Regions from separate parts of the Kitasatospora sp. NPDC001119 genome, predicted to be linked through region 2. Evidence: riboswitches for the same ligand, from Rfam matches in the RefSeq annotation. Region 2 holds a riboswitch; each other region holds the start of a gene.
The links. A riboswitch is a leader RNA that binds a small molecule or an ion and turns the genes downstream of it on or off. The one in region 2 is predicted to bind cyclic di-AMP.
Positions count from the first base shown of each region.

Region 1 (3,266 bases), on a different contig from region 2:
GCGAAACCCGTACGGCAGCCGACTGCAAGCCGGACGGGCCGATGTCCTACGATCTCCGGCATGAGCACCGCAGCCATTCCGGGCGCGCCACTGCCCGTCCGTACTCCAGGCTCCCGTGCGCGGGGGCGCCACCGTCGTCCCGAGCGCCCCGAGATCCCGGCCGGCGCCCCGGCCCTGGTGCTCGCCGTGCCCGCGACCGCCGGGCCCGAGTCCCGCTCGGTCGTCGAGGAGCTGCTCTCGATCGTCCGCACCGAGCAGAACGGCGTCCAGACGGCCGTCGGCTACCTCCCCGGTGACGGTGCGGCGGGCGCGAGCGGCGAGGACCGCACCGTGGCCGAGCTGCTGGCCCTGGCCGCCGAGGCCGGGCGGCCGATGCCCGTCCTGGTGCCGCTGGTGCCCGGCCCGCACACCTTCCTGACCGGGCTTCACGCGCTCGCCGCCGAGTACGGCGCGCCCGTCACCGACCCGCTGGGCCCGCACCCGCTGCTGGCCGAGGCCGTGCACGTCCGGCTCTCCGAGGCCGGGCTGGCCCGGGCCGACCGCGCCCGACTGTTCGCCATCGCGACCGCCGCGGACGGCGTGGTGCTGACCACCGTCGGCGGCGAGGACGCGGCCGCCGCGGCCGGCATCACCGGCGTGCTGCTGGCCGCCCGGCTGGCCGTGCCGGTCGTCGCCGCCGCGCTCGACGTGCCCGGCTCGGTGGCCGCGGCCGTCAACCACCTCAAGGACACCGGCTCGCAGCGCCCGGCGCTGGCCCCGCTGGTGATCGGCCCGGAGGCGGACTCCGAGCTGCTCGCCACCGCCGCCGAGGAGACCGGCTGCCCGTCGGCCGCGCCGCTGGGCGCCTACCCGTCGGTCGGCCAGCTGATCGCCTCCACCTACCTGGCCGCGCTGCCCACGCCGTCCCCGGAGGACCTGGCACGGGCCGAGGCGGAGGCGGCGGCCGCCGCCGAGGCCGAGGGGGTCGTGGAGGGCTCCCGTGGCGCCCACGCGGCCGCCGAGGGGCCTGGCGGACGATAAGGACACCGCGCGCGGGTTCGCGCGCACGGAAGGGCCCGGAACGCATCGCGTTCCGGGCCCTTCCGTGTACTTCCCCCACCCCGTCCGTCCCGTACGGGAGTCACCCGGCAATGAAGGGGAATGTCCGTTCTGGCGCTATTTGAAAGGAAATAGGGAGCGTGGATTCACATGCGCCGATCGCGACCGCTCCCCCACCCGCCGGAGTGCGCCACTCCGCGATTCGACGCACCGTCACGCCACTCCTGAGGCGGAGCCAGTTGTCGGCTTCCACAACAGCATTGCCTGAAAACGATCATTTACGATCATGGTGAGTGGCAATTTTGGCAGTTTCCACTAAACCGTGATGCACATCACAGTGGTTTGCAGTTTGAACTTAAGTCTGATTAACGTGCTCCCCGTTCGTGACCACACGAACCCGGTCATCCGCAACGCCGAGTCCTGCCGTCGGATGTCCTGGAAGCGCGAAAACGCACCACGGCAGGAGCGGGGGACCCACAGGTAAGTCGCCCCGGACCGCTCTCCGGAACGGTCCAGGGCTAGGGGTGAAGCCGTGCTCACCGCACGGCCGGGCAACTCCAGCCCGAATCCGACAGCTCACCTCGCAGGCGTGGGAGAGGACCACGTCTTCATGCTGCCCACCAACGGCACCCGTCTGTCCGGCCGTACCCGTCGCGTGATCGCCGCCCTCGGCGTCGCGGGCGTCGGCCTCACCGTCCCCTGCCTCACCACCGGCACCGCCTCGGCCGCCTCCGTCGCCACCTGGGACAAGGTCGCCCAGTGCGAGAGCGGCGGCAACTGGAGCATCAACACCGGCAACGGCTTCTACGGCGGCCTCCAGTTCACCTCCAGCACCTGGTCCGCCTTCGGCGGCACGGCCTACGCGGCCCGCGCCGACCTGGCCACCAAGGACCAGCAGATCGCCGTCGCCGAGAAGGTCCTCGCCTCGCAGGGCCCCGGCGCCTGGCCGGTCTGCTCGGTCCAGGCCGGGCTCACCAAGGGCGGCGCCGCGGCCGCCGTTGACACCTCGGCGGGTTCGACCGCCGCCAAGCCCGCCGCGCCCGCCCAGAGCGCCAAGCCGGCCGCTCCGGCCGCGAAGCCCAGCGCCGAGCCCGCGCAGCCCCAGACCCCCGCCGCGAAGCCCGCCGCGCCCGCCCAGGGCGACGCGCAGGCCTCCACCGACTCCGCCGCCTCCGGCAACCGGAGCGACTGGGTGCAGAAGCGCCAGCAGCAGGCCCAGGGCGGCGACTACACCGTCGTCGAGGGCGACTGGCTGTCCGCGATCGCCGACCAGCACAAGGTGCAGGGCGGCTGGCAGCGGCTGTACGACCTCAACCGCGGCACCCTGACCGAGGGTCCGGACACCATCTACCCGGGCCAGCAGCTGTCCTTCGGCGGCAACGGCCAGGCCCGGGCCGGCCAGTCCTCCGCCGGCACGTCCGGCTCGGACTTCACCTGGTTCGACCGCTCGCAGAAGTCCGGCCAGTCCGCGAACGGCGGTGCCGTGAACGCCCAGCCGACCGCGCAGCCCGAGGCCCCGGCCGCCAAGCCGTCCACCAAGCCGGCCGCGAAGCCCGCCACCAAGCCCGCTCCCCAGACGCAGACCCAGACCCAGACCCAGGCGCCGGCCGCGACCGGCAGCATGGCCGCCGCGGTCTCCTTCGCCCAGTCGAAGGTCGGTCAGGCGTACGTCTACGGCGGCACCGGCAACGGCGGCTGGGACTGCTCCGGCCTGACCCAGGCCGCGCTGCGCGCCGCGGGCGTCTCCGTCCCGCGCGTCGCCGCCGACCAGGCCGCCGCCAGCACCCACGTCTCGCTGGACAGCCTCCAGGCGGGCGACCTGCTGTTCTGGTCCAACAACGGCAAGGACTCCGGCGTCTACCACGTCGCGATCTACATCGGCAACGGCAAGTACGTCGAGGCCGCCAACCCGAGCTCGGGCGTCCGCGAGCAGAGCATCGCCAACTGGGCCCCGGACTTCGCCGGCCGGGTCTGAGGACGGCGCACGGTCCACGGCGCACGGCCGACGGACGGCCGGTAACAGCTGACGGGTAACAGATAACAGCTGACAGCTTTCAACATCTGTCAGCTGTTATCCGTCAGCTGTCGGCCGTCGTCCGAACGCTGACCGCCCACCACCCCCGGGGAGAGTCTGGTCGCTCCTCCCCGGGGGTTCCGGCGTTCCCGGGGCCCCGGCGTGCCCGACCGTTCCCGACCGCGGTTCCGCCCCGTTCCGTGGTGGATCGCCG
Region 1 is NZ_JBSFKI010000001.1:14,899-18,164, forward strand. Features, by position in the region: gene ACWDD9_RS00080 (hypothetical protein) at 61-1,020, shown strand; cyclic di-AMP (ydaO/yuaA leader) riboswitch at 1,471-1,641, shown strand; gene ACWDD9_RS00085 (transglycosylase family protein) at 1,628-3,013, shown strand.
Region 1: linked by a shared signal. The riboswitch ahead of ACWDD9_RS00085 (transglycosylase family protein) and the one ahead of ACWDD9_RS38610 (M23 family metallopeptidase) in region 2 are both predicted to bind cyclic di-AMP.

Region 2 (3,266 bases):
CCAACCCGCGCCCGAGGAGGACCCGTTCGCCTACGGCGACGCCGTCCGGCTGCTGGTCGACCACCAGCGGGCGGCCCGGCGGCTGAACGCCAAGCGCCAGGAGCGGCTGCACGCGGAGGCCGAGTGGCAGGGCGAGGTCGCGGCCGGGCTGCTGCGCCGCGCCGACCTGGTGACCTGGCCCCGGCTGTACGCGCTGCTGCTGCACGCGTACGGGGTGGACGTCACGGACCCGGCGGCGGTGCGGGACTGGCTGGCCGGCTTCGGGGAGCTCCCGGAGGAGGAGCGGCTGGCCGCGTACGAGGCGCTGGCACCGGCCGGCTGGCTGGACGAGCCGGACGAGCAGGGCTGGGGCCCGGGCCGGGTGCTGTCGGTCGGCATGGCCACGGACGGCGCTCGGCGGCTGCTGGAGCAGGGCCTGATGCGGCGCAGCTACCGCAACCTGGCGGAGCTGACCGCGCTGGGGCGGCCGATGCCGGAGGAACTGGCTGGGGACTTCGGGCGGTTCGAGGAGGCGGCGGTCGAGGCGGCGCTCGACCTGTTCGGCGGGTGGACGGTGCCGGGGCTGCCGCGGCTGCTGGTGACGGAGTTCCCGGAGCTGGCGCCGGAGCCGGGCCAGGAGGAGATCGAGGCGTACCTGGCGCAGCTGCCCGCCGAGGAGTGAGACGCCACGGCGAAGCCCCCGGTCCGGTGCTGGTGCTCCGGGCCGGGGGCTTCGCGCTGGGTCCGCCCGGGCGGGTGCCTCAGGGCGGGTGCGTCAGGGCTGGCGCCTCAGGGGTTGAGGCCGCGCTGCTGGAGCCAGGGCTCCGGGTCGACCGGGGCGCCGCCGCCGGGGCGGACCTCCATGTGCAGGTGCGGGCCGGTGACGTTGCCGGTCGCGCCGACCTTGCCGATCTGCTGGCCGGCGGCGACCTTGCCGGAGCCCTTGGTGATCGCGGAGAGGTGGCAGTACCAGATCTCGGTGCCGTCGGGCAGGGTCTCGACGATCCGGTAGCCGTACGAGCCGGCCCAGCCGGCCGAGGTGATGGTGCCCTGGCCGAGCGCGTGGACCGGGGTGCCGGTGTCGGCGGCGAAGTCCAGGCCGGTGTGCAGGTTGGCCCAGTAGCGGGCGCTCTGGCCGTAGTGGGCGGAGAGCCGGTAGTCCGTCACCGGGAGGGTGAGGGCGGCGGCCTTGGCCCGCTCGGCCTCCTCGGCGGCGCGCTTGGCCTCGGCCTCCTTGGCGGCGGCCTTGGCCTCCGCCTCCTGGGCGGCCTGGAGCCGGGCGGTCTCCTCGGCGGCGGTGCGCTGGCTGTCGGCCTGGTTCTGGATGCGGGCGGCGAGCGCGAGGCCGGGGTCGGCGGAGAGGGCGACCGCCGTCTCGTCCGGGGCCTCGATGGCGGGGGCGGCGGCCGGGGTCGCCGAGGTGAAGCCGGTGGCACCCAGGGTGGCGGCGACGGCGGTGACGCCGAGCAGCGGGGAGGTTCCGCGGGTCTGACGCGGCATCCGGTGGCGGTTGGTCTCGGCCTCCGCGGCGAAGTCCTCCGGGCCGAAGGCCTCGGGGCCGTCCGGGCCGGGGTGGTCGAGGAGCTGGGTACCGGCTGCGAAGCCGGCCGGGTGTGCCGGGGTGTGCGTCGACGCCACGGAGGCGCGCTCCTTTCCTTCCTTCGCGCCTACCGGGTTAGCTGACGGGTTCGGAGCAGGAAGGTCTCCTACGGCCGGGCCGGAGCCCCGCCGATTCACCCCAAGGAACGTGGTTCCCCGGCTCCCTGACCTGCCCGGAGGCCGGTCGGTGGGATTAGGCGACGGCGCACGGTGCCGTCTGGGTACGGCGTTGACAACCGCGCTGCGTTATCAAACGTTAATCCTAGGAGGCTCTGATTCCAAGCCATCCGTTCGGAACAGCCCCGCGGCAGGTGATCGGACGTCAACGAACGGTCCCTCATGCACGGCCCCATCTGAGTACGCCTACTCATGTGCGGCCCGGCCGGGCCGCAGCATCCTGACGCCATGAGCGCACCGATGCAGACCCGCACCACGGCCGCCTACTACCTCCAGGCCGTCCTGTCCTTCGCCCTGTCGGGCACCGCCCTCGCCGTGGGGATCATCTACCTGCCGGTCGGCGGGTGGACCCGGGCCTTCCTCGGACTCGGCCTCCTCTTCACGGTCAGCTCCGCATTCACTCTGGCGAAGGTGATCCGGGACCGGCAGGAGTCCAACGACATGGTCACCCGGGTGGACCAGGCCCGGCTGGAGAAGCTGCTCAGCGAGCACGACCCATTCAAGGTCGAAGGGGTCTGACCACCCCTCCCCCTCTTCTCCGACGCCTCCGACGCCTCCGACGCCCGACCGCTTGACGGCTAAGGCTATTAGCCTTAGCTTTATGGCTATCGGCAGCACCGCCGATGCCCCGCACCGGCGGCCCGAGGAGGACCCCATGAACGGCACCATCACCCCGAACACCCAGTACCTCACCGTCCCCGGCGGCCGGATCGCCTACGACGACACCCGGCAGGGCGACGGCACCCCGGTCGTCCTGCTCCCCGGCATGCTCGACAGCCGGGCCGCGTACCGGCACCTGCGCCCGCTGCTCGTCGCCGCCGGCCACCGGGTCGTCACCATGGACCTGCGGGGCTTCGGCGAATCCTCGATCACCTGGGACGACTACGGCCCGGCCGCCCTCGCCGACGACGTCCTCGCCCTGCTCGACCACCTCGGCATCGAGCGCGCCGTCCTCGCCGGGAACTCGTACACCGGGGCGACCGTCGTCAAGGCCGCCGGGGACGCCCCCGAGCGGGTCGCCGGGATCGTCCTGCTCAACGCCTTCGTCGAGAACCCGCCGCAGGGCGCCCTGATGCGCGGCGCCATGGGCCTGATGGGCGCCGCCCTCGTCCACTGGCCGGCCGCCTGGGGCTTCTACCTGCGCCGGATGGCCTTCCCCGGTGCCAGGCCCGCCGACTTCGACGCGTACGTGGACGGGCTGGTCGCCGCGCTGCGCACCCCGGGCCGGAAGACCGCCACCCGCGGGTACGTCCACGGCGACTCGGCGCCGGTCGGCTGGACGGCCGCGGTGCGGTGCCCGGCCCTGGTGGTCATGGGCAGCAAGGACCCCGACTTCCCGAAGCCGGAGCTGGTCGCCGACCGGCAGGCCGCCGCGCTCGGCGCGCGGAAGGCGATGATCGAGGGGTCCGGGCACTACCCGATGGCCGACAACCCGGCGGCCACCGCGGACGCCCTGCTGCCGTTCCTCGCCGAGCTCGGCTGAGCCCCGCCCGTCCGCTGCCCGCCCCTGC
Region 2 is NZ_JBSFKI010000050.1:30,853-34,118, reverse strand. Features, by position in the region: gene ACWDD9_RS38615 (hypothetical protein) at 1-661, shown strand, start outside; gene ACWDD9_RS38610 (M23 family metallopeptidase) at 769-1,617, opposite strand; cyclic di-AMP (ydaO/yuaA leader) riboswitch at 1,630-1,788, opposite strand; gene ACWDD9_RS38605 (YiaA/YiaB family inner membrane protein) at 1,984-2,274, shown strand; gene ACWDD9_RS38600 (alpha/beta fold hydrolase) at 2,357-3,238, shown strand.

Region 3 (3,266 bases), on a different contig from region 2:
GCGACGTCACGGCCGGGCACGTAGCCGGCCTTCTCGATGGCCTCGACGATGAGGTCCAGGGCCTCGCGGTTGGAGTCCAGGTTCGGGGCGAAGCCGCCCTCGTCGCCCAGACCGGTGGACAGGCCGCGCTCCTTCAGCACGCCCTTGAGCGTGTGGTAGACCTCGACGCCCCAGCGGACGGCCTCGGAGAAGGACTCCGCGCCGATCGGGGCGATCATGAACTCCTGGATGTCGACGTTGGAGTCCGCGTGCGACCCGCCGTTGAGGATGTTCATCATCGGGACCGGCAGGACGTGCGCGTTCGGGCCGCCCAGGTAGCGGAACAGCGGCAGGTCGCTGGCCTCGGAGGCGGCGTGCGCGACGGCCAGCGAGACGCCCAGGATGGCGTTGGCGCCGAGCGAGGACTTGTCCGGGGTGGCGTCCAGGTCCAGCATGGCCTGGTCGATCAGGCGCTGCTCGGTGGCGTCGTAGCCGACCAGCTCCGGGCCGATCTGCTCGATGACGGCCAGGACGGCCTTCTCGACGCCCTTGCCGAAGTAGCGGTTCTTGTCGCCGTCGCGCAGCTCCAGCGCCTCGAAGGCACCGGTGGAGGCACCCGACGGGACAGCGGCACGACCCGTGCTGCCGTCGTCGAGGCCGACCTCGACCTCGACCGTGGGGTTGCCGCGGGAGTCGAGGATCTCACGGGCTACGACGACATCGATGGACGGCACGAGGCATCTCCTTGCGAGAGCAGGGTCCGGTCTGACGGTGGTGCTGCCAGCAGGACGATTGCGGAGTCGTTACGACCAGAGCCTAACCGCCCGGGCTGCCGTGGCCGCGTCGGCCTCGGTCCCGTCTCACCGTGTGGCCCTGCTACCCACCGGTAGTTCACCTGCTTGTCCCAGCTTGTCCCACCGGAGCGGGCGAATGCGGACGAAGGGGACCGGTAGGACCGGCCCCCTTCGGACGGCGGGGTGGAGCGGCGTCGGTGTCGAGCGCTCCGGCGCGGCTGCGGGCGCCCCCGGCGGGCACCCCGGTCTCGGGGTACTGCCGGCCGCGGGCGGTCCCGGCGTCGGGCGGGGCGGCTCAGCCGAGGTGCAGCACCTGGCCGGGCATGATCAGGTTCGGGTCGCCGCCGACGGTGGAGTGGTTCTGCTCGTACAGCGCGCTCCAGCCGCCGGACACGCCCTGGGCGGCGGCGATGGTCGACAGGGTGTCACCGGCACGGACGGTGTAGTCGTGGCCGGCGGCCTGCGGGGCCTGCTGCGCGGCGCGCGGGGCGTACTGCGGCTGGGCGGCGGCCTGGCCTGCGTACTGCTGGTAGACGCTCTGGTGGCTGGTCCAGTACCAGCCGCCGTTGTTCTGGTACCAGTACACCTTGGCGTCGGCGTCCCAGCCGGCCTTGCCGGAGAAGCCCGGGGCCTGCGGCTGCGGGGCGACCTGCTGGACCGGCTGCGCGGCGGGCTTCTGGGCCGGCTTCTGGGCGGCGGGCTTCTGCGCGACCGGCTTCTCGGCCGGCTTGGCGGCGGACTTCGGGGCCTGCTGCTTGGGGGCGGACTGCGGCTTGGCGTCCGAGGAGGTGTCGACCGAGGCCGGGGCACCGCCCTTGGTCAGACCGGCCTTCTGGGAGCAGACCGGCCAGGCGCCCGGACCCTGCGAGGCCAGCACCTTCTCGGCGACCGAGATCTGCTGGGCCTTGCTGGCCTGGTTGGCCTGCGCCGCGTAGGCGGTGCCGCCGTACGCCTTCCAGGTGCTGGACGTGAACTGGAGGCCGCCGTAGAAGCCGTTGCCGGTGTTGATGCTCCAGTTGCCGCCGCTCTCGCACTGGGCGACGGAGTCCCAGGTGGAGGCCGGGGCGGCGGAGGCGCCGGTGGCGGTGAGGAGCGGCATCGCGAGTCCGACGCCGGCCACACCGGCGACGGCGATGGCCTTCTCGGCCTGGGTGCGACGACGGTGACGGCCAGTTCCAACGAACAGCATGAAGAGGTCCCTCTCCGTACGCCTGCGAGGTGAGCTGTCGGGTTCGGACCGGGAGGTGGCCCGGCCGCCGTAAGCGGAAACGATTCCGCTCGGGCGGCTTCACCCCAAGCCGTGGGGAGACGGCAACAAACCTGGTTCCCCCGCCCCTGCCCAGGGTTCTGGTCGGTTTCCCGTGACGCGGCGGGCAGGATTCGGCGTTCCGCGTACGAGGTCCGCAGCTGCGAACTCCAGGGAGAGTAGACAGATCATCAGACCAATCACAAGCTCATATCACCGATATCACACAACAATTACGGCCCGTGTCCGATCGCCTACCAACAGCGGCGTTATGTCCGGATTGATGGGTGTTCACACCCCCGTCGGCGGGCGATCGGCGACCTCCCGTCAGCGTGATCTCAGCAGGTCGGAGGCGTCGAAGAGGCATCCGGAACGGGGTGCGGAGGGGCGTGCGGGGAACGGCTCTCCGGGCTGAATTCCACCGGGAGTTCGCGCAGGCCACGCATGATCAGACCACCCCGCCAGCGCAGATTCTCCGGGCTTTCCGCGAGCCGCAGATCGGGCAGCCGGGAAAGCAGCGTGGCCAGCGCGGCACGCCCTTCGAGGCGCGCCAGCGGAGCGCCGATGCAGTAGTGGATGCCGTGCCCGAAGCCCAGATGGGGGTTGTCCTTCCGGGCCAGGTCCAGGGTGTTCTCCGCCGCGAACCGGGCCGGGTCGCGGTCCGCCGCGGCCAGCACCACCAGCACCGGGTCACCGACCGGGATGTCCACCCCGCCGATGGTCAGCGGACGGGTCGCGAACCGCCAGGTCGCCAGCTCCACCGGCCCGTCGTAGCGCAGGAGTTCCTCGATCCCGGTCTCCAGCAGCGCGCTCTCCCCGCGCACCACCGACTCCTGCAGCAGCCGGCGCTGCTCCGGATTGCGCAGCAGCGCGTAGGTGCCGTTGCCGATCAGGTTCACGGTGGTCTCGAAACCCGCGAACAGGAGGATGAAGGCCATCGCCGCGGCCTCGTTCTCGGTCAGGTGCTCACCGTGGTCGCCGGCCCGGATCAGGCCCGAGATCAGGTCGTCCCCGAGGTCCGCCCGCTTGCGGTGGATCAGCTCCAGCAGGTACGCCCGCATCCGCTTCACCGCCCGCCCCACGCCGCCGCGTTGGCCCCCGCCGTGGCGGATCATCATCCCGGCCCAGTCGCGGAAGTCGTCCTGGTCCTCGGCCGGCACCCCGAGCATGTCGCAGATCGCGTAGATGGGGAGCGGGAACGCGAACTCGTGGATCAGGTCCGCCGAACCGCGCTGCGCGAAGCCGTC
Region 3 is NZ_JBSFKI010000075.1:14,570-17,835, reverse strand. Features, by position in the region: gene eno (phosphopyruvate hydratase) at 1-713, opposite strand, end outside; gene ACWDD9_RS42745 (transglycosylase family protein) at 1,069-1,962, opposite strand; cyclic di-AMP (ydaO/yuaA leader) riboswitch at 1,968-2,136, opposite strand; gene ACWDD9_RS42740 (cytochrome P450 family protein) at 2,358-3,266, opposite strand, start outside.
Region 3: linked by a shared signal. The riboswitch ahead of ACWDD9_RS42745 (transglycosylase family protein) and the one ahead of ACWDD9_RS38610 (M23 family metallopeptidase) in region 2 are both predicted to bind cyclic di-AMP.